3 regions of the Streptomyces sp. NPDC057249 genome follow, and region 3 is predicted to be linked to each of the others. Evidence: riboswitches for the same ligand, from Rfam matches in the RefSeq annotation. Region 3 holds a riboswitch; each other region holds the start of a gene.

Evidence for each region. A riboswitch is a leader RNA that binds a small molecule or an ion and turns the genes downstream of it on or off. The one in region 3 is predicted to bind cobalamin.
Region 1: another riboswitch for cobalamin. It lies ahead of ACFUJY_RS07115 (ribonucleoside-diphosphate reductase subunit alpha); the one in region 3 lies ahead of ACFUJY_RS18935 (ABC transporter substrate-binding protein).
Region 2: another riboswitch for cobalamin. It lies ahead of ACFUJY_RS13100 (cobalamin biosynthesis protein); the one in region 3 lies ahead of ACFUJY_RS18935 (ABC transporter substrate-binding protein).

The regions. Positions count from the first base shown of each region.
Region 1 is NZ_JBHUXS010000003.1:128,861-135,440, reverse strand. Features, by position in the region: gene ACFUJY_RS07120 (ribonucleotide-diphosphate reductase subunit beta) at 1-427, opposite strand, end outside; gene ACFUJY_RS07115 (ribonucleoside-diphosphate reductase subunit alpha) at 427-2,808, opposite strand; cobalamin riboswitch at 2,947-3,079, opposite strand; gene mctP (monocarboxylate uptake permease MctP) at 3,138-4,754, opposite strand; gene ACFUJY_RS07105 (DUF3311 domain-containing protein) at 4,751-5,005, opposite strand; gene ACFUJY_RS07100 (GntR family transcriptional regulator) at 5,247-6,017, opposite strand; gene ACFUJY_RS07095 (extracellular solute-binding protein) at 6,299-6,580, shown strand, end outside.
Region 2 is NZ_JBHUXS010000006.1:53,436-60,015, forward strand. Features, by position in the region: gene ACFUJY_RS13080 (alpha/beta hydrolase) at 1-771, opposite strand, end outside; gene ACFUJY_RS13085 (class II aldolase/adducin family protein) at 889-1,566, opposite strand; gene ACFUJY_RS13090 (anion permease) at 1,708-2,979, shown strand; gene ACFUJY_RS13095 (hypothetical protein) at 3,012-3,245, shown strand; cobalamin riboswitch at 3,391-3,520, shown strand; gene ACFUJY_RS13100 (cobalamin biosynthesis protein) at 3,643-4,647, shown strand; gene ACFUJY_RS13105 (cobyric acid synthase) at 4,644-6,197, shown strand; gene ACFUJY_RS13110 (putative cobaltochelatase) at 6,194-6,580, shown strand, end outside.
Region 3 is NZ_JBHUXS010000009.1:172,972-179,551, forward strand. Features, by position in the region: gene ACFUJY_RS18915 (adenosylcobinamide amidohydrolase) at 1-27, opposite strand, end outside; gene ACFUJY_RS18920 (PRC and DUF2382 domain-containing protein) at 295-1,308, shown strand; gene ACFUJY_RS18925 (ABC transporter ATP-binding protein) at 1,395-2,174, opposite strand; gene ACFUJY_RS18930 (FecCD family ABC transporter permease) at 2,171-3,259, opposite strand; gene ACFUJY_RS18935 (ABC transporter substrate-binding protein) at 3,256-4,284, opposite strand; cobalamin riboswitch at 4,346-4,533, opposite strand; gene ACFUJY_RS18940 (beta-ketoacyl-[acyl-carrier-protein] synthase family protein) at 4,566-5,789, opposite strand; gene ACFUJY_RS18945 (acyl carrier protein) at 5,786-6,028, opposite strand; gene ACFUJY_RS18950 (acyl-CoA dehydrogenase) at 6,272-6,580, opposite strand, start outside.

The DNA of each region.
Region 1 (6,580 bases), on a different contig from region 3:
TCTCGCGGATCGAGGGGATGTTCTCCACCGCCGCGAACGCCGCCGCGCGGTCGTCCGGGTCGGGCAGATAGGTGTCGAGCAGCGTCAGATAGAACTGGACGTGCACGGCCTCCTCGAACAGCTGCCGCGACAGGTACAGCCGCGCCTCGGGGGAGTTGATGTGCTTGTACAGCGTCAGCACCAGGTTGTTGGCGACGATCGAGTCACCGGTCGCGAAGAACGCGACCAGCCGCCCGATCAGGTGCTGCTCGGCGGGCGTCATCTTCGCGAGGTCCGCCACGTCCGAGTGGAGGTCGACCTCCTCCACGTGCCAGGTGTTCTTGATCGCGTCCCGGTAGCGCTCGTAGAAGTCCGGGTAGCGCATGGGCCTCAGGGTCAGCTCGAAGCCCGGGTCGAGCAGGTTCTTCTCGGTGGGGGTGGTGCTCATCACTGGCATGCCTCGCAGGACTCGGGGTTCTCCAGGGAGCAGGCGACGGCGTCCGCGTCGGGAGCCTGCGCCTGCTGTACGGGGACGGGGGCGGCGGACGCGGCGCGGGCGATCCGGGTCGCCGGGCGGGAGCGCAGGTAGTACGTCGTCTTCAGGCCCTGCTTCCAGGCGTACGCGTACATCGAGGAGAGCTTCCCGATGGTCGGCGTCTCCAGGAACAGGTTGAGCGACTGGCTCTGGTCGAGGAACGGCGTACGCGCCGCCGCCATGTCGATCAGGCCGCGCTGCGGGATCTCCCACGCCGTGCGGTACAGCGCCCGCACGTCCGCCGGAATCCAGGCGAAGCCCTGCACCGAGCCGTTCGACTCGCGCAGCGCCTCACGCGTCCGCGCGTCCCACACGCCGAGCCGCTTCAGCTCGTCCACCAGATAGCCGTTGACCTGGAGGAACTCACCGCTCAGGGTCTCCCGCTTGAAGAGGTTCGAGACCTGGGGCTCGATGCACTCGTAGACGCCCGCGATCGAGGCGATCGTCGCCGTCGGGGCGATCGCCAGAAGCAGCGAGTTGCGCATCCCGGTCTTCGCGATCCGGGCCCGCAGCGCCTCCCAGCGCTCCGGCCAGGCCGGCTCCGCGTCGTAGTGGTCCGGGTGCAGCACCCCGCGCGCGGCCCGGGTCTCGGACCAGGCGGGCAGCGGCCCCGACCGCTCCGCGAGGTCGCAGGACGCCTCGTAGGCGGCGAGCATGATGCGCTCCGCGATCCGGGTCGAGAGCGCCCGGGCCTCCGGGGAGTCGAAGGGCAGCCGGAGCTGGAAGAAGACGTCCTGGAGGCCCATGGCGCCCAGGCCGACCGGCCGCCAGCGGGCGTTGGACCGGCCGGCCTGCTCGGTCGGGTAGAAGTTGATGTCCACGACCCGGTCGAGGAAGGTCACCGCGGTGCGCACGGTGGCGTCCAGCCGCTCCCAGTCGATCGAGGAGCCCTTGACGAACGCGCCCAGGTTGACCGAGCCGAGGTTGCAGACGGCCGTCTCGCCGTCGTCGGTGACCTCCAGGATCTCGGTGCAGAGGTTCGAGGAGTGCACGACCCTGCCCGGCTCGGCGGTCTGGTTCGCCGTGCGGTTCGAGGCGTCCTTGAACGTCATCCAGCCCTGACCGGTCTGCGCCAGGGTGCGCATCATCCGGCCGTACAGCTCGCGGGCCGGCATGGTCCTGCGGGCCAGGCCCTTCGCCTCGGCCGCCCGGTACGCGGCGTCGAACGCGTCGCCCCACAGGTCGACGAGCTCCGGCACGTCCGCCGGGGAGAACAGCGACCAGGTGGAATCCGCGTCGACGCGGCGCATGAACTCGTCCGGAATCCAGTGCGCCAGGTTCAGGTTGTGCGTGCGCCGCTGGTCCTCGCCCGTGTTGTCGCGGAGCTCCAGGAACTCCTCGATGTCCGCGTGCCAGGTCTCCAGGTAGACCGCGGCGGCACCCTTGCGCCGGCCGCCCTGGTTCACGGCCGCGACGGAGGCGTCCAGCGTCTTGAGGAACGGCACGATGCCGTTGGAGTGCCCGTTGGTGCCCCGGATCAGGGAGCCCCGGGCGCGGACGCGGGAGTACGAGAGGCCGATGCCGCCCGCGTGCTTCGACAGGCGGGCCACCTGGTGGTAGCGGTCGTAGATCGAGTCCAGCTCGTCCAGCGGCGAGTCGAGCAGGTAGCAGGACGACATCTGCGGGTGGCGGGTGCCGGAGTTGAAGAGCGTCGGCGAGGACGGCAGGTAGTCCAGCCGGCTCATCAGCCCGTACAGCGCCGCGACCTCGTCCAGCGCCCGCTCGGAGGTGTCCTCGGCGAGCCCGGCGGCGACCCGGAGCATGAAGTGCTGGGGGGTCTCGATGACCTGGCGGGTGATCGGGTGGCGCAGCAGGTAGCGGCTGTGCAGGGTGCGCAGTCCGAAGTAGCCGAAGCGGTCGTCGGCCCCGTCCGCGAGGGACCGCTCGACCAGGGCGTCCAGGGCCGCCGCGTGCAGCGTGACGAACTCGGCGGTGCGGTCCGCGATCAGGCCCTCCCGGTGGCCCACGGCGACGGACGCGGAGAACGAGGTGGCGCCCTGGCCCGCGGCCTCGTCCGCGACGGACCGGGTGAGCAGGCGGGCGGCGAGCCGGGAGTACGCGGGGTCCTCGGAGATGAGGCCCGCCGCGGCCTCGGTGGCCAGTGAGCGCAGCTCCGCCTCGTCCGACCGGGCGTTGCGGCCGCGCAGGGCGGCGGCGGCGACGCGTCCGGGATCGGTGTCGGGCAGATCGGCGGTGAGGTCGGTCAGGGTCCGCAGCAGTGCGGTGCCCGGTCCGTCGCTCGCGGTCCCCGTTGATGCGGCCGCTGAAGCCGGATCGGCTGGCGCGATGGTCACGTGGTGCTCTCCCTCGCTCGGCTCTGGGCCGGCGGGGAGCGGGGCAGCCGGGCAGGAGCGGGCCCGGGCAGGGCGGCACTCCGTGCGGCGTCCACCGGCCCATCCACGAGGCCCGGACGTCTGGGCATCCGGTTCGGTCGAGCCGGATGCGCTGTCGGCAGGTCCTCGGACTCCACGGGTGCGCGAAAGCGCACCGGATACACCGTTGCGGGACAGTTCCGGATTCGCACCGGATTCCCCTGCGGCGACAGCGAGCATGAGCATACATGTGGGGGCCGCCCTGTCGGGCGGCCCCCACATGTTGTGTCGCGTGGTGGGAAAGTGTGCGGTCAGTGACCGCCCGGCGCCCCCGCCGTGGCCGGCGGCAGCTTCTCCTGGACACCCGGGTCGCCCGCGTCCGCGGTGTAGTCGCCCGGGGAGGTCTCGTCGATTCCGACGGGTGCCTTCACGGCGTTCAGGACGAAGGTGAGGACGACGACGACCACGACGTTCAGCACGAAGGCGGTCAGGCCGATGTAGCCGATCTCGCCGAGGCCGGGGATCTCCTTGGAGGACCCGCCGAAGTGCTTCTGCGTCGGGCTCGCGACCCCGTACGCGGCAGCCGTCCCGTAGATCATGCCGGCCGCCCAGCCGGCGATCAGCGCCCAGCGGTGGAACCACCGGGTGAACAGGCCACCGACCAGGGCCGGCATCGTCTGGAGAATCCAGATGCCGCCCAGCAGCTGGAAGTTGATCGCGACGGTCTTGTCCATGGTGAGGACGAAGGCGAGCGCGCCGACCTTGACCAGCAGCGAGACCAGCTTGGAGACCTTGGTCTCCTGCTCGGGCGTCGCGTCCGGCTTCAGGAAGTCCTTGTAGATGTTGCGCGTGAACAGGTTCGCCGCGGCGATGGACATGATCGCGGCCGGCACCAGGGCGCCGATGCCGATCGCGGCGAACGCCACCCCCGCGAACCAGTCGGGGAACATGTTCTCGAACAGCTGCGGGATGGCCAGCTGGCCGTTCTGCACCTTGACGCCGGCGGCGATCGCCATGAAGCCGAGCAGCGCGAGCAGGCCCAGCATCAGCGAGTACAGCGGCAGGATGGTGGTGTTGCGGCGGATCACCTCACGGCTGCGGCTGGAGAGCGTCGCCGTGATCGAGTGCGGGTACATGAACAGCGCGAGTGCGGACCCGAGCGCCAGGGTGGCATAACCCCAGTGGCCGGCCGCCGCCGGCGCGAGGCCGCCCGCGCCCGCTTGAGTGAACTTGTCCTGGGCGGAGGCGAAGATGTCGTCGAAGCCGCCCAGCTTGATCGGGATGTAGATGATCGCCACGGCGATGACCAGGTAGATCAGCCCGTCCTTGACGAACGCGATCAGCGCGGGCGCCCGCAGCCCCGAGGAGTACGTGTACGCGGCCAGCACCGCGAACGCGATCAGCAGCGGCAGGTCCTTGACGAACCAGTTGGTGTTCTCGCCGCCGCCGACGCCCATCACGTCCAGCACCGCCTGGATGCCGACGAGCTGGAGCGCGATGTACGGCATGGTGGCGAGGATGCCGGTGACCGCGACGGCCAGCGAAAGCCCCTTCGAGCCGAACCGGCCGCGGACGAAGTCCGAGGTGGTGACGTACCCGTGCTTGTGCGAGACCGACCACAGGCGCGGCAGGAAGGTGAAGATCAGCGGGTACACCAGGATGGTGTACGGCACCGCGAAGAAGCCGGACGCGCCGGCCGCGTAGATCGCCGCGGGCACGGCGACGAAGGTGTACGCGGTGTAGAGGTCGCCGCCGAGCAGGAACCAGGTGACCCAGGTGCCGAACGAGCGTCCGCCCAGGCCCCATTCGTCCAGGGTGGCCTCGTTCTCGGCCCTGCGCCAGCGAGCGGCCAGGAAGCCCATGACCGTGACGGCCAGGAAGAAGAAGATGAAGATGCCGAGCGCGACGCCGTTCACGCCGTCCTTCATGCCGACGCACCCCCCTTGCGGGCGCGCTGGTCACGCTGCCACAGCTTGTACGCGATCATCGTGAGCGCGGTGGAGATCAGCACCCAGAGCATCTGGTACCAGTAGAAGAACGGGATACCGATGAAGGTCGGGTCTATCTTCGAATAAGAACTCACCCAGAGCATCGCCACGAACGGCGCGATGAGGCACAGGGCGATGACCACCCGCAACGGTGTGACGGTGGGTGGCTTTCCTTCTGGTTCTTCCGCCATGGCGGCGACTCCGTCCCCTCGCTGATCACCTGTAATGCGCAGGAAATCTAGGCGAGAGATCCGGCCACCGTCACCCCCCGTCCGCATTGCGGTCCGGCAACGGTCGCCACGGACCGGCCGGATGGCCGGAATGGCGGCAATCGTCCGGGAGCTGGTCCAGGCCAAGCCGGCCCTCGGGAAGCGCCGAACGGCCCCCGGAGGCGGGACCGGGGGCCGTTCGGGGGTACGTGCGTACGGTGGGTCAGTCCAGCGGCCGCTTCAGGCGGGCCACGAACTTGTAGCGGTCGCCGCGGTAGACCGAGCGGACCCACTCGACCGGTTCGCCCTGCTCGTCCAGCGAGTGCCGGGAGAGCATCAGCATCGGCAGGCCCACGTCGGTACCGAGCAGCCCCGCCTCGCGCGGCGTGGCCAGGGAGGTCTCGATCGTCTCCTCGGCCTCGGCCAGCCGGACGTCGTACACCTCGGAAAGCGCGGTGTAGAGCGAGGTGTACTTGACCAGTGAACGGCGCAGCGCGGGAAAGCGCTTGGCCGAAAGGTGCGTGGTCTCGATGGCCATCGGCTCGCCGCTCGCCAGGCGCAGGCGCTCGATGCGCAGGACCCGGCCGCCGGCGCTGATGTCGAGCAGCCCGGCGAGGGTGTCGTCGGCGGTGACGTAGCCGATGTCCAGGAGCTGCGACGTCGGTTCGAGCCCCTGGGCGCGCATGTCCTCGGTGTACGAGGTGAGTTGCAGGGCCTGGGAGACCTTCGGCTTGGCGACGAAGGTGCCCTTGCCCTGGATGCGTTCCAGCCGGCCCTCGACGACCAGTTCCTGGAGCGCCTGGCGCACGGTGGTGCGCGAGGTGTCGAACTCGGCGGCCAGGGTCCGTTCCGGGGGGACCGGGGTGCCCGGCGGCATGGTGTCCGTCATGTCGAGGAGATGTCGCTTCAGCCGGTAGTACTTCGGTACGCGCGCGGTGCGCGTCCCGGCGCCCGCACCCGTCTCGTTCTCCGAACTGCCCCCGTCGGCGCCCATGGCCCGCCTTCCCGACTGCTGCGTTGCTGCCGTCACCGGCTCCTCCGTCTGTCGCGGCTCACATGGTGGCACGGTCCGGTCACGGCTCGTCGCCCTCCCTCAGGTGTCGGTCCTATAACGGACGCGAGTGCACTTCTTATACACCCTTGACACCCCTAAAGGTCTAGGCCAAGCTCCCGGTACTGGTCTAAACCATTAAAGACCAGGTCCCAGCCCCAGAGGTACTCGTCGACGTTTTCGCGCGGTGGGGAGGGGGTTGCAGCATCCCTGAGGAGGGTGGCGTGAAGCGCAAGCTCATCGCGGCGATCGGCGTCGCGGGCATGTTGGTTTCCATCGCGGCGTGTGGTTCGGACGACAAGACGTCCTCGAAGGACCCGAAGGACCGCAAGGAAGACCTGACTGTCTGGCTCATGGGCGAGGCCCAGTCGACCTGGCCCGAACTGGTCAAGGACGTCAACGCCCAGTTCAAGAAGAAGTACCCGAACGTCAACGTCAAGATCCAGTACCAGGGCTGGGCTGACAAGGTCAAGAAGCTCGACACCTCCCTCGGTGGCGACAAGTTC
Region 2 (6,580 bases), on a different contig from region 3:
GAGGCCGGAGATCCGGTCGCGGAGCGCGGAGCCCGCGCAGGCGTGCAGCGCCATGGACGCGCCGGTGGACCAGCCGTACAGGATGACCTGCTCGGCGCCGTTGCGGACGGCGAAGCGGATCGCCGCGTCCAGGTCGCGCCACTCGGACTCGCCGAGGTGGCCGAGCCCGTCCGGGGAGCGGGGGGCGTCCGGGTCGCCCCGGTAGGCGAGGTCGAGCACGGGCAGCTGCCGGCCGTGCAGGAAGTCCAGGACGTTGAGCGGGTGCTCGCGGGTGGCGCCGATGCCGTGCACGGTGATGACCCAGATCCGGCGGGGGGCCGGGACGTACCAGGCGGGCAGCTCGCCCAGCTCGCCGGGGATGCGCACCTCCCGGAAGGCCAGGCCGAGCGCGCTGCCGGGGTCGCCGCTGTACACCTGGGGCGTGAGCCGGACCTTGTCGCCGGGGGCCAGGACGCCGTGGTCGACGCGTTCCAGCCGGCGCACGACGGTGTCGGCGGCCTGGTGGGCGCGGTCGAGCACGGGGCCGACGACGGCGTGGACGTCCTTGCCGGTCAGCCCGTACGTGCCGGGGCGCAGCGAGGTGAGGGACCGGGTCAGGGTGATCTGCCCGGCGGCCGTCGCGTGGACGGTGAGTTCGCGGTCGGCGGGGAGCGGTCGTCCGGGCGGCGTCCTGAGGGCGACGTCGCCCGCGAACCGGCCGGCCGCGACCGCTGCCGCACCGGCGCCGATGAGTGTGGTGACGGCCGCTGCCGTCGCGGTAACCGGGCGCACCCCCACAGTGTCGGGTCCCGGGCGGCGCAATGCCAGTGGGCAGGGCCGTCCGGTGCCGCCTCGGCGCCGGCCGCCCGCGCCCCTTCGGCGTGTCCCGGCGCCGCCGCCCGTCCCCCTTCAGCGGCCTCCGGTGCCTTCCGGGCGCTGCCCGTACCCCTTCAGCGCCTCCAGGACCTCGCCGAGCTGGCCCTCGGACAGCAGGGCCGGGGTGCGGCCGGGTACGGCGCTCGCGGTGAGCCAGACGTGGCAGAGCCATTCGAGCTGGGCGGTGCGGTCGTACGCCTCGTCGAGGGTGGCGCCGTAGGTGACGGTCCCGTGGTTGGCGAGGAGGCAGCCGGTGCGGTCGCGGAGGGCGGTGAGCATGTTCGCGGCCAGTTCGGGGGTGCCGTACCGGGCGTAGGGGGCGACGCGGACCGTGCCGCCGAGCGTCGCGGCGGCGTAATGGACCGGGGGGACCTCCGCGACGAGGGTGGAGACGGCCGTGGCGTGGACCGCGTGGGTGTGCACGACGGCCCGCGCGTCGGTGTTCCGGTAGACGGCGAGGTGAAGGGGGAGTTCGCTGGTGGGGGCGAGTGTCCCGAAGGTCTGGTTGCCTTCCGGATCGACGCCGGTCAGGTCTTCGGGGCCCAGTCGGTCGTACGGCACTCCGCTGGGGGTGACCAGCACCGTGTCGCCGACCCGGAGCGACACGTTCCCGGAGGTTCCGACGACCAGTCCCTCGGCCGCCGTGCGGCGCGCCGCGGCGACGACCGCCTCCCATCCCCGGGCGATCGCCACGTGCTCTCGGTCACTCATACGAAGATCCTTTCCGGCCCCGCCCCGCGCCGCCCGGCCACCGCTCCGGGGGTCACCGCAGCGCCCTGCTCAGTTCATCTTCTGTTCACTCAAGTTGCCTACGTTCCACGTGCCAATGACGTCGAACGATTGCCTGGGTAAATGGAACACATCACGCTGCTGCTCGCGATAGTGATCGTGACAGCTCTAGTGTTCGATTTCACGAACGGTTTCCACGACACCGCCAACGCGATGGCCACGACCATCTCGACCGGCGCACTCAAACCCAAGACGGCGGTCGCGATGTCCGCCGTTCTCAATCTGGTCGGCGCGTTCCTGTCCGTGGAGGTCGCCAAGACGATCTCCGGCGGGATCGTCAACGAGGACGGCCTCAGAACCGAGGTCATCTTCGCGGCGCTCGTCGGCGCCATCCTGTGGAATCTTCTGACCTGGCTGGTCGGGCTCCCGTCCAGCTCCTCCCACGCACTGTTCGGCGGCCTCATCGGCGCCGCGGTGATGTCCGCCGGCTGGTCGTCGGTCAACGGCGGCACCGTCGTCACCAAGGTGCTGCTGCCCGCCGTCGCCGCCCCGCTCGTGGCCGGTGTGGCCGCGCTCCTGGCCACCCGGCTCACGTACCGCATCGGCGGGAAGATCCGTAACGACGCCCAGGAGAAGGCGACCGCCAAGGGCTACCGGGCGGGGCAGATCGCCTCGGCCGGGCTCGTCTCGCTCGCCCACGGCACCAACGACGCGCAGAAGACCATGGGCATCATCACCCTCGCCCTGGTCACCGGCGGCGTCCTCTCCCCCGGCTCCAACCCGCCGGTCTGGGTCATCGTCAGCGCCGGCCTGGCCATCGCGCTCGGCACGTACCTCGGCGGCTGGCGCATCATCCGCACCATGGGCAGCGGCCTGACCGAGCTGAAGCCCCCGCAGGGCTTCGCCGCCCAGACCAGCGCGGCCACCGTCATCCTGGCCTCCTCGCACCTCGGCTTCTCCCTCTCCACCACGCAGTCCTGCTCCGGGGCCGTGATGGGGGCGGGCCTCGGCCGTGCCGGGGGTGTGGTCCGCTGGTCCACCGCCACCCGGATGTTCGTCGCCTGGGGCCTGACCCTGCCGGCCGCCGGTCTGGTCGGTGCGGGAGCCGAGTTCCTGACCAAGCAGGGCACCTGGGGCGTCGTGGTCGTCGCGGTCCTCCTGGTCGCCGGCTCCGGGGCGATCTGGCTGCTCTCGCGCCGCAAGCCCGTCGGCCACGGCGATGTCGCGCCCGGCACCGAGGACGCGGCCCCGGCCGAGCCCGCGGGTGTCGTCACCCAGGCCATCGCGGCCGTGAGCCCGCCGCCCACCGCGGCCCAGGCCGCCGACCTCGCCGCCACCATTCCGGCGCCCGCCGGTCCCGTCGCCGCCGATCCGGCCCGACCCGCCACGGTCTGACAGACCCCGGTACTCCGGTAAGGACACCCCGTATGAACATCGACTGGGCAGCTCTGGGCACCGTCTTCGGCGTCTCCCTCGTCACCACCGTCGCCCTGGTGGGCCTCTTCACGCTCGGCATCGTCGGCCTCTCCAAGCAGCCGGAACCGGCCGCCGAGGGCGGTCCGGCGGGCTCGTCGGTCCTGCTGGCGCGCGCCGGCGCGTACGTCTGCTTCGGGCTGTGCGCGGCGGCGGTCGCGTACGGCATCTATCTGATCGTCGCCTGACGCACCACCTCTCCCCCGGGCCGGACGCACCTCGGGTGCGTCCGGCCCGGTGTGCGTCCGCCCACACCGCACCGCCGCAGGTCAACGGCGAGTTGACGGGCGTTCGCGGGGCGTGGTGGACTGCCGGAGCCATTACGGCGACAGCAGAGGAAGCCGGTGCGAATCCGGCGCGGTCCCGCCACTGTCACCGGGGAGCGGTCCCCCACCGCACGTCACGGCCCGCGCGAGCGGGCTGGAAGACCGGGGAACCCGCCGATCCGGAAGCCAGGAGACTCTCGTCGCCGTCACGTCGAACCAGGGCGCGGACCCTGAGTGAGGACATATCGCCATGCCCGGCTGCCGTGCGACCTTCTCCCCACCTCATCTGTCCGCGGCCTCGGGTACGGCCGGCTGAACCGTGCGTGCCGATCGCATCTACGCGTACGGCGCCACCGCCGGCCTGATCGCCGACCTGCTGCTCGGTGACCCCCGCAGGGGACACCCGGTCGCCGCCTTCGGGCGGGCCGCCGCGGCCGTCGAGGACCGGCTCTGGCGCGACCACCGCGGCCGGGGCGCCCTGCACACCCTGATCTGCGCCGGGGGCGCCGCCGGGAGCGCCGCGCTCGCCGCCCGTGCCCTGCGCCGCCGTCCCGCCGCCTCGGTGGCCCTGACCGCCGCCGCCACCTGGTCCGTCGTCGGCGGTACGTCGCTGGGACGCGAGGCCCGGGCCATCGGCTCGGCACTCGCCGCCGGCGACGTCGAGCTGGCCCGGGAGCGGCTGCCGCACCTGTGCGGGCGCGACCCGCAGGCGCTGGACGGCCCCCGGATCGCGCGCGCCGTCGTGGAGTCCGTCGCCGAGAACACCTCGGACGCCGTGGTCGGCGCCCTCGTCTGGGGCGCCCTCGCCGGCGTCCCCGGGCTCGTCGGCTTCCGCGCCGCCAACACGCTCGACGCGATGGTCGGCCACAAGTCGCCCCGCTACCTGCGGTACGGCTGGGCCTCCGCCCGCCTCGACGACCTCGCGGGCTGGCCCGGCGCCCGGCTGACCGCCCTGCTCGCGGTGGCCTCCGGCGGCCGTCCCCGGGAGGCGGTACGGGCCTGGCGGGCCGACGCCGCGAAGCACCCGAGCCCCAACGCGGGGCCCGTGGAGGCCGCGTTCGCCGGGGCGCTCGGCGTACGGCTGGGCGGGACCCTGGCGTACGGGGGGCGCGTCGAACACCGGCCGGTGCTCAACGGGGCGGCGGGCCGTGCCGTGGAGACCGGGGACATCGAGCGTGCCGTGCGGCTCTCGCGCCGGGTGGGCGTGCTCGCCCTCGGCGTCGGCGTGGCCGCCCGGCTGGGCGCGGGAGCGGTCGCACGCCGGTTCGCGGGACGGACCGGGGGACCTCAAGGACCTCGTACCTCTGGACGGAGAGCGATATGAGCGGCGGACTGCTGGTCGCCGGAACCACGTCGGACGCGGGCAAGAGCGTCGTCACGGCGGGCATCTGCCGCTGGCTGGTGCGCCGGGGCGTGAAGGTCGCCCCGTTCAAGGCGCAGAACATGTCGCTGAACTCCTTCGTCACCCGGGAGGGCGCCGAGATCGGCCGGGCGCAGGCGATGCAGGCCCAGGCGGCCCGCGTCGAGCCGACCGCCCTGATGAACCCGGTGCTGCTCAAGCCCGGCGGCGACCGCTCCAGCCAGGTCGTGCTGATGGGGCGGCCGGTCGGCGAGATGAGCGCCCGCGGCTACCACGGCGGACGGCAGGAACGGCTGCTGTCCACCGTCACGGACTGCCTGGAGCAGCTGCGGAGCACGTACGACGCGGTGATCTGCGAGGGCGCGGGGTCGCCCGCCGAGATCAACCTGCGGCGCACGGACATCGTGAACATGGGCATCGCCCGCGCCGCGCGCTTCCCGGTCGTGGTGGTCGGGGACATCGACCGGGGCGGGGTCTTCGCCTCGTTCTTCGGGACGACCGCGCTGCTCGCGCCCGAGGACCAGGAGCTGATCGCGGGGTACCTGGTCAACAAGTTCCGGGGCGACGTCTCGCTGCTTGAGCCGGGGCTCGACATGCTGCGCGGTCTGACGGGCCGTCCCACGTACGGGGTGCTGCCCTTCGCGCACGGGCTCGGCATCGACGAGGAGGACGGCCTCAGGGTGTCGCTGCGCGGGACCGTACGCGAGTCGGCGGTCGCCCCGCCGCACGGCGAGGACGTCCTGCGCGTCGCCGTGTGCGCGGTCCCGCTGATGTCGAACTTCACCGATGTGGACGCGCTGGCCGCCGAACCCGGTGTCGTCGTGCGGTTCGTGGACCGGGCGGAGGAGCTGGCCGACGCCGACCTCGTCATCGTGCCGGGCACCCGGGGCACCGTGAAGGCGCTCGCCTGGCTGCGCGAACGCGGGCTCGCCGACGCGCTGCGGCGGCGCGCCGCCGAGGGCCGGCCGGTGCTCGGGATCTGCGGCGGCTACCAGATCCTGGGCGAGCACATCGAGGACGAGGTCGAGTCGCGCGCCGGACGGGTCGACGCGCTCGGGCTGCTGCCGGTGCGGGTCCGCTTCGACCGCGAGAAGACCCTCGCCCGGCCGTCCGGCGAGGCGCTCGGTGAGCCCGTCGAGGGGTACGAGATCCACCACGGGGTCGCCGATGTGCGCGGCGGCGAACCGTTCCTGACGGACGGCCGGGGCACTCCGCTGGACGGCTGCCGGTCCGGGGCGGTGTGGGGGACGCACTGGCACGGTTCGCTGGAGAGCGACGCGTTCCGCCGCCGGTTCCTGACCGAGGTCGCCCGGATCGCGGGCCGCCGCTTCGTGCCCGCCCCGGACACCTGCTTCGCCGCGCTGCGCGAGGAACAGCTCGACCGCCTCGGCGACCTGATCGAGGAACACGCGGACACCGACGCGCTGTGGCGGCTCATCGAGTCGGGCGCGCCGTCCGGACTGCCGTTCATCCCGCCGGGAGCGCCCGCCATCCCCGTCAAGGAGGCCCTGTGAGTACGCCCTACCCCTTCACCGCCATCGTCGGCCAGGACGACCTGCGGCTCGGGCTGCTGCTCAACGCGGTCAGCCCGGCCGTGGGCGGGGTGCTGGTCCGTGGTGAGAAGGGCACCGCCAAGTCGACCGCCGTGCGCGCGCTGGCCGCGCTGATGCCGGAGGTCGCCGTCGTGCCGGGGTGCCGGTTCTCGTGCGACCCCGCCGCGCCCGATCCGGCGTGTCCGGACGGCCCGCACGAGGACGCGTCCGGCGTGTCGCGGGCGGCGCGGACCGTGGAGCTGCCGGTCGGCGCCTCCGAGGACCGGCTCGTGGGGGCGCTCGACATCGAACGGGCCCTCGCGGAGGGCGTGAAGGCGTTCGAACCGGGGCTGCTCGCGGACGCG
Region 3 (6,580 bases):
GTCGGTCGGCGTGGACCCGTTGATCATATGTGCCGGGGCCGGGGCGTCCGGGGGCCGCCCCGCTCCCCCGGCAGCCGTGCGCATCACCCGGCCGTTCACCCGGATGGCGTAACGGGCCCGGAAGCCGCGCACCCGCGTGACACGGGCGCTGCGCCGGTCCGGGGCGGATGCCGCCCGCCGCACCGGGTTGCCGGGCGGTTGCAGCGTCCATCCGGGTGAGGCGCGATGGAATCCGGACGCGCCTTCTCTGCTGGACCCACCCACAGGACGCGCCCGGGCGAGGAGGATTCGGATATGGGAGCCGCTGACGGTTTCACGGATTCCGGAGAGCTCGACGGCCTGACGGTGTACGACACCGAGGGCGAGAAGATCGGCAACGTGGGCCGCGTGTATGTCGACGACAACACCGGCCGCCCGGACTGGATCACGGTGAAGACCGGCCTGTTCGGCATGAAGGAGAGTTTCGTGCCTCTCGCCGGAGCCCGTCGAGTGGGCTCCGACCTGCACATCTCCCACGGCAAGGACCAGGTCAAGGAAGCCCCCCGGGTGGACGCGGACGCGCATCTGTCCGTGTCCGAGGAAGAGGAGCTGTACCGGCACTACGGCCTCACCAGGAACACCCGGGGCAACCTGGGCGACGGTTCCGGGACCGGTTCACCGACCACCACGGGCACCGGCACCATGGGCGCGGCCGGCACCGGCGCGGCGGCCGGAGCGGGTGCCGGGGCCGGGGCCATGGGTGCGGCAGGCACCTCCGGCCAGGACCGGACCCGGGCGGCCGGCACCGGCAGGCACCGGGACACCGACGCGGGCACCGCCGCGGGCCGTCCGCTGGCCGGCGCCGGCGCGGGCGCCCAGCGGTCCGGCGCCGACCTGGGCGGCAAGGAGGAGATGATCCGCTCCGAGGAGCAGCTGCACATCGGCACCGAGGAGTACGAGAGCGGCAGGGCCCGCCTCCACAAGTACGTCGTCACCGAGAACGTCACGCGCAGCGTGCCGGTCTCGCACGAGGAGGTACGGGTGGTCCGTGAGCCGCTGCAGCCGGGCGACAGGACGACCGCGCGAGCGGGCGATCTGACGGAGCAGGACGTGGAGGTCACCCTGCACGCGGAACGCGCCACGATGCGCAAGGAGACCGTCCCGGTCGAGCGCGTCCGGATGGAAACCGAGAGGGTGACGGAGCAGAAGGAGGTCTCCGCCGAACTGCGCAAGGAGCAGATCGACTACGCGGACGGCACCACCAAGGGCGGCAAGGAGCCGGGAGGCAAGGACACCGGCGGCGACCTCGGCCGGGGACGCCACCGCTGACCGCTCGCCGGCATGCCGGCCGTACCGCACGACAGGCGAAGGGCGGACCCGCCCGGCGGGTCCGCCCTCTCGTGTGCCCGGGCCCCTCAGGGCAGGAAGCGCACCGAGGGCCGCCCCTGCGGGCCGTCCGGTGTCACGACGGACCGCACCCGGTAGACGTCCTCGATCAGCTGCTCGGTGACGACCTGCGCGGGGGTCCCGCCCGCGACCGCCCGTCCGCCGCTGAGCACCACGATCCGGTCGCAGAACATGGCGGCCAGGTTGAGGTCGTGCAGGGCGACGACGGCGGTCAGCGGGAGCGAGGCGACCAGGGAGAGCAGTTCGAGCTGGTGCTGGATGTCCAGGTGGTTGGTCGGTTCGTCCAGCAGGAGTTCGCGCGGCCGCTGGGCGAGCGCGCGGGCGATCTGGACGCGCTGGCGCTCCCCTCCGGAGAGGGTGTGCCAGGACTGGTCGCGCCGGCCGGTGAGCCCGGTCCGCTCCAGCGCCTCGTCCACCGCCGCCGCGTCCGCCTCCGTCGGCGCGGACCAGGCACGCCGGTGCGGGATGCGGCCCAGGCGTACGACGTCCAGGACGCTCAGCTCCTCCTGGGTGACGGCGTGCTGGTCGACGACCGCGACCCGCCGGGCCACGGCGCGGCGGCCGACGTCCGTGAGCGGTTCGCCGTCCAGCGTGACGACGCCCGCGTGCGGGGCGAGGACTCCGGCGAGGATGCGCAGCAGGGTGGACTTGCCGGAGCCGTTGGGGCCGATCAGGCCCACCGTCGTGCCCGGTTCCGGGGCCAGCGTCACACCGTCCAGCAGGAGGCGGCCGCCGGCCTCGCGGCTGACTCCGCCGGCCCGCAGGCCCTCCGCCGCCGTCCCGGTCACGCGGGCCGCCTGGTGCGGTAGAGGACGGCGACGAAGGCGGGCACGCCGATGAGGGCGGTGACGACGCCCACCGGGACCTCCTGCGGGTCGAGGACGGTCCGGGCGAGCGTGTCGACCCAGACCAGGAAGACGGCCCCGGCGAGGGCGGTGACCGGCAGCAGCCTGCGGTGGCCGGAGCCGGTGAGGGCACGGGCGGCGTGCGGGAGGACCAGCCCGACGAAGCCGATGGCCCCGGCCGAGCTGACGAGCGCGGCGGTCAGCAGCGCGGTGGTGCAGAGCAGGACGGTGCGGACGCGTGCGACGTTCACCCCGAGGGCGGCGGCGGCGTCCTGCCCGAAGGCGAAGGCGTCGAGCGTACGGGAGTGGCCGAGGCAGACCAGCAGGCTGACGGCGAGGACGGCGGAGCAGATCCACACATCGGTCCAGCCGACCCCGCCGAGCGAGCCGAGCAGCCAGAACAGCACGCCCCGGGTCTGCTCGGCGTCGGCGGCGGTCATGACGACGAACGAGGTCAGGGCCGAGAACAGCTGCATCGCGGCGACCCCGGACAGGACGACCCGGTCGGTGGAGCCGCCCAGGGTGTGGCTGAGCAGCATCACCAGCGCGAACGAGCAGAGCGCCCCGATGAACGCCCCGGCCGGCAGGGACACGGCTCCGCCGCCGACGCCGAGCACGACGACCAGGACCGCGCCGGTGGACGCGCCGGAGGAGACGCCGAGGACGAACGGGTCGGCGAGCGGGTTGCGCAGCAGGGACTGCATGACGGTCCCGCAGACCGCGAGGCCCGCCCCGCAGACGGCGGCGAGCAGGGTGCGCGGCATGCGCAGGTTCCAGATGATGCCGTCGCGGATCGGGCTGAGCCGGGCCTCACCGATGCCGAGGTGGGCGGCGACGGCGGACCAGACGTCCACGACGGAGATCCGGGCCGGTCCGATGGTGACGGCGACCGCGACGGACAGGGCGAGCAGCAGGAGGCCGCCGGTCCACAGGAGGCCGCCACGCAGACGGCGCAGGCGGGGGCGCGGAGGGCCGGTGGGGGCCGGCGTCCTGTCGGGCGGGGCGGTGAGCCGTTCGGTGGCCGTCATCCCGCGAGCCCGAACGCGCGCAGCCCGGCGGCCACCCGCTCCACGCCCTCGACCGTGCGGATGGTCGGGTTCATGGCCTGGCCGCTGAGCAGGACGTAACGCTTGTGGCGTACGGCGTCCATCTTCTTCGTGACGGGGTTGGACTCCAGGAAGGCGATCTTCCCGGCGGCGCTCTCGGCGGTCTGCGACGTGCGGGTGAGGTCGCCGATGACCAGCACGTCCGGGTTGCGGTCGGCGACGGTCTCCCAGTTCACCTGGGGCCATTCGTCGTGCGTGTCGTCGAAGACGTTCTTCAGGCCGAGCTCCCGGGTGATGATGCCCGGCGCCCCGCAGCACCCCGCCAGGTAGGGGGACTCGGAGTTGGCGAACCAGTAGAGGACGGAGGTGCCGGAGCCGTCGATGTCGTCGGCGGCCTTCCGGATGCGGGTGCGGAGCCGCTCGGTCAGCTTCTCGCCGCGCTCCGGCACGCCGAACACCCGGGCCAGGTCGCGCACCTCGGCGTAGACGCTGTCCATGGTGAGGGCGCCGGTACGGACGCCGTCGCCGTCCTTCGTGTTGTCCTTGGCCGTGCAGTCGGCGGGTGCGACGTAGGTGGGGACGCCCAGCTTCTCGAACTGCTCGCGCGGGGCGACACCGCCCTTGGCGAGGGTGGACTCGAAGTCGGCGGCGACGAAGTCGGGCTCCTGGTCGAGGACCTTCTCGGACGAGGGCCGGTTGTCGGCGATCCGCTTCACGCCCGCGTTGGCCTTCTCCAGGCCCTTCATCACCGGGTCGGTCCAGGTGGCGGTGGCGGCCATCCGGTCCTGGAGGCCGAGCGAGAGCAGGATCTCCGTGGTGCCCTGGTCGACGGAGACCGCGCGCCGGGGCGGGGCGTCCACGGTGACGGTGCGCCCGCAGTTCCTGAGCGTGACCGGGTAGCCGTCCGTCCGGCCGACGGCGTCGGCCTTTCCGGACGGGGGCCCTCCGCAGGCCGTCAGCAGCAGGAGGGCGACGGTGAGCAGAGCGGCGGCACGTATGGGCGGCACGGGGCATACCTCGGCGTCTCTGGGCCCATGCGCGGGGCCCGCTGTACGGTCCGCCGCCCGGTCCCGGGCGGCGGTCGCCAGCAGGTCTTCGGACTCGGGTTCGCTCGGACGGGACGCCTTCCCGGGAGACGCCGGGTCTCCCAGTGGCCGTGGCCCCGCCCGTCCCCCTCACCGCTGCGCGTCAGTTCCGGATTCGCACCGGATTCCCTGACTCCCACGAGGAGTTCGACTGGCTCCGGCACGCTACCACGGGCTTACGCGCAGCTCGGCGCCGCGTCCGGTCAGGGGCGCTGGAGGGCCACCACCGCGTTGTGCCCGCCGAAGCCGAAGGAGTGGCTGACGGCCCGGTGGACGGGCCGCACCAGCGGCACCTTGGTGACGCAGTCGATGTCGAACCCGGGCGCGGGGGCGTCCAGGTTCGCGACCGGCGGGACGACCCCGCGCTGGAGGGTGAGGATCGTCAGCCCCGCCTCGATCGCCCCGGCCGCGCCCATGCAGTGCCCGAGCACGCCCTTCGGGGCGGTGACGGGTGGCCGGTGCGGGTACACCCGGCTGATCAGCGCGGCCTCGGCGGCGTCGTTGCGTACGGTCGCGGTGCCGTGCGCGTTGACGTGCTCCACCTCGTCCGCCCGCCAGCCGGCGTCGCGCAGCGCGGCCTCCGCGGCGGCCCGGGCGACCCGCCCGTCGGGGTGCGGGCTGGTGGGGTGGTGGGCGTCCGTGGTGGCGCCGGTGCCGGCGAGCAGGGCCCGGGGTTCGGCGCCCCTGGCCTCCGCGTCGGCGGCGCGTTCCAGCACCATGACGGCGGCGCCCTCGCCCATGACGAGTCCGGCGCGGTCGGCGGCGAAGGGCCGGCTGAGCCGGGACAGGTCGCCGTCCGCGCGGGCGGCGGCCCCGGACCGGGCGAAGCCGGTCATGGCGATCGGGAAGACGGTCGACTCGGTCGCCCCCGCGACGGCCACGTCGCACTGCCCGGTCACCAGCAGGTCGCGGGCGACGGACAGCGCGGTGACGCCGGACGAACAGGCGGTGCAGGGGGCCAGGCTGGGGCCGGTGGCCCGCATCTCGATCGCGATCTCGGCGGCGGGCATGTTGGGGATGGTCAGCAGGACCCCGGCCGGCGAGGTCGCCTCCGGCCCCTTCCGCTCCAGGACCAGCGCCTGGTCGGTGAGGTGCGCGGAGCCCCCGCTGCTGGTGCCGACGACGACCGCGACCCGGCTGCCGTCCCACCCGGCCGGATCGAGACCGGCGTCGGCGACGGCCTCCCGGGCGGCCAGGACCGCGAACTTGACGTACCGGCCCATCCGGAAGGCCGTGCGGCGACCGATCTCGGCGTCCAGGTCGATGCCGTCGACCACGCAGGCGAAGTCGATCGCGCACCCGGCGAGCGCGGGGACGGTGCGGGCCGGGCTCACCGCGGCGCACACCCCGTCCCAGGTGGACTCGGTGTCGTTGCCGACCGGGGTGATCATGCCGAGACCGGTGACGGCGATGGCCGGTGTCCTCATCGGGCGACGCCCGCCGCCGCGTCGAGGTGCTCCGTGAGCTCGGCGAGGGTGGTCCCCCGGGTCAGGATGCCGGTGTCCAGTTCGACCCCGGTGGTCTCCCGCAGGACGACGGCGAACTCGGCGGCCGCGAGGGAGTCCATGTCCAGGCTGTCCATCGTGGAGTCCGGAAGGATCTCGGCCACGGGCACCCTGAAGGTACTGCTGAGTACGTCGGTGATGCGGGGGTGGATCGTGCTCATGGTCTTCCTTTCCTCATGCCCATCCGGGTGGGGCGTCCGGCGCCGGTGCGCACGGCCCCGACGCCGGAACAACTGAGCAGCGTCGCTCCGGTTACGCCTTGCGGCGAACCGATTCGCCAGAGCCGGGCCGGGACGCCGCGGACCACCGTGCGAACAGGGCGACGGTCGACCAGTAGGCGAGGAGGACGGCTCCCGCCCCGAGCCCCTGTACGGCCCGCGCCGCACGGCGCGCCCGCGTGCCCCTCATCGCCCCGCCCCGGCGTGCCAGTGGGCCTCCGGATCGTCGTACGCGTCGGTGTAGCCGGCGCCCGTGATCGGCCAGTCGGCGAGCATCTCGTCGGGGAAGGCGAAGGCGTCGGCGAGTTCCGGGAGGTGCGGGGCCACCGCGCCGATGAGCCGTTCGGTGTGGTCCGTCAGCGCCTCCGCCTGACCGGTGCTCAGGTATCCGGCCGCGAGGAGGTCGCCGCTGTCGCGCGCCACCCGGCCCAGGGCGAACAGCCGGGCCAGTTCACCGAGCCGGTCCCGGTCCGCGCCGGGGGGCAGTGCCTCGAC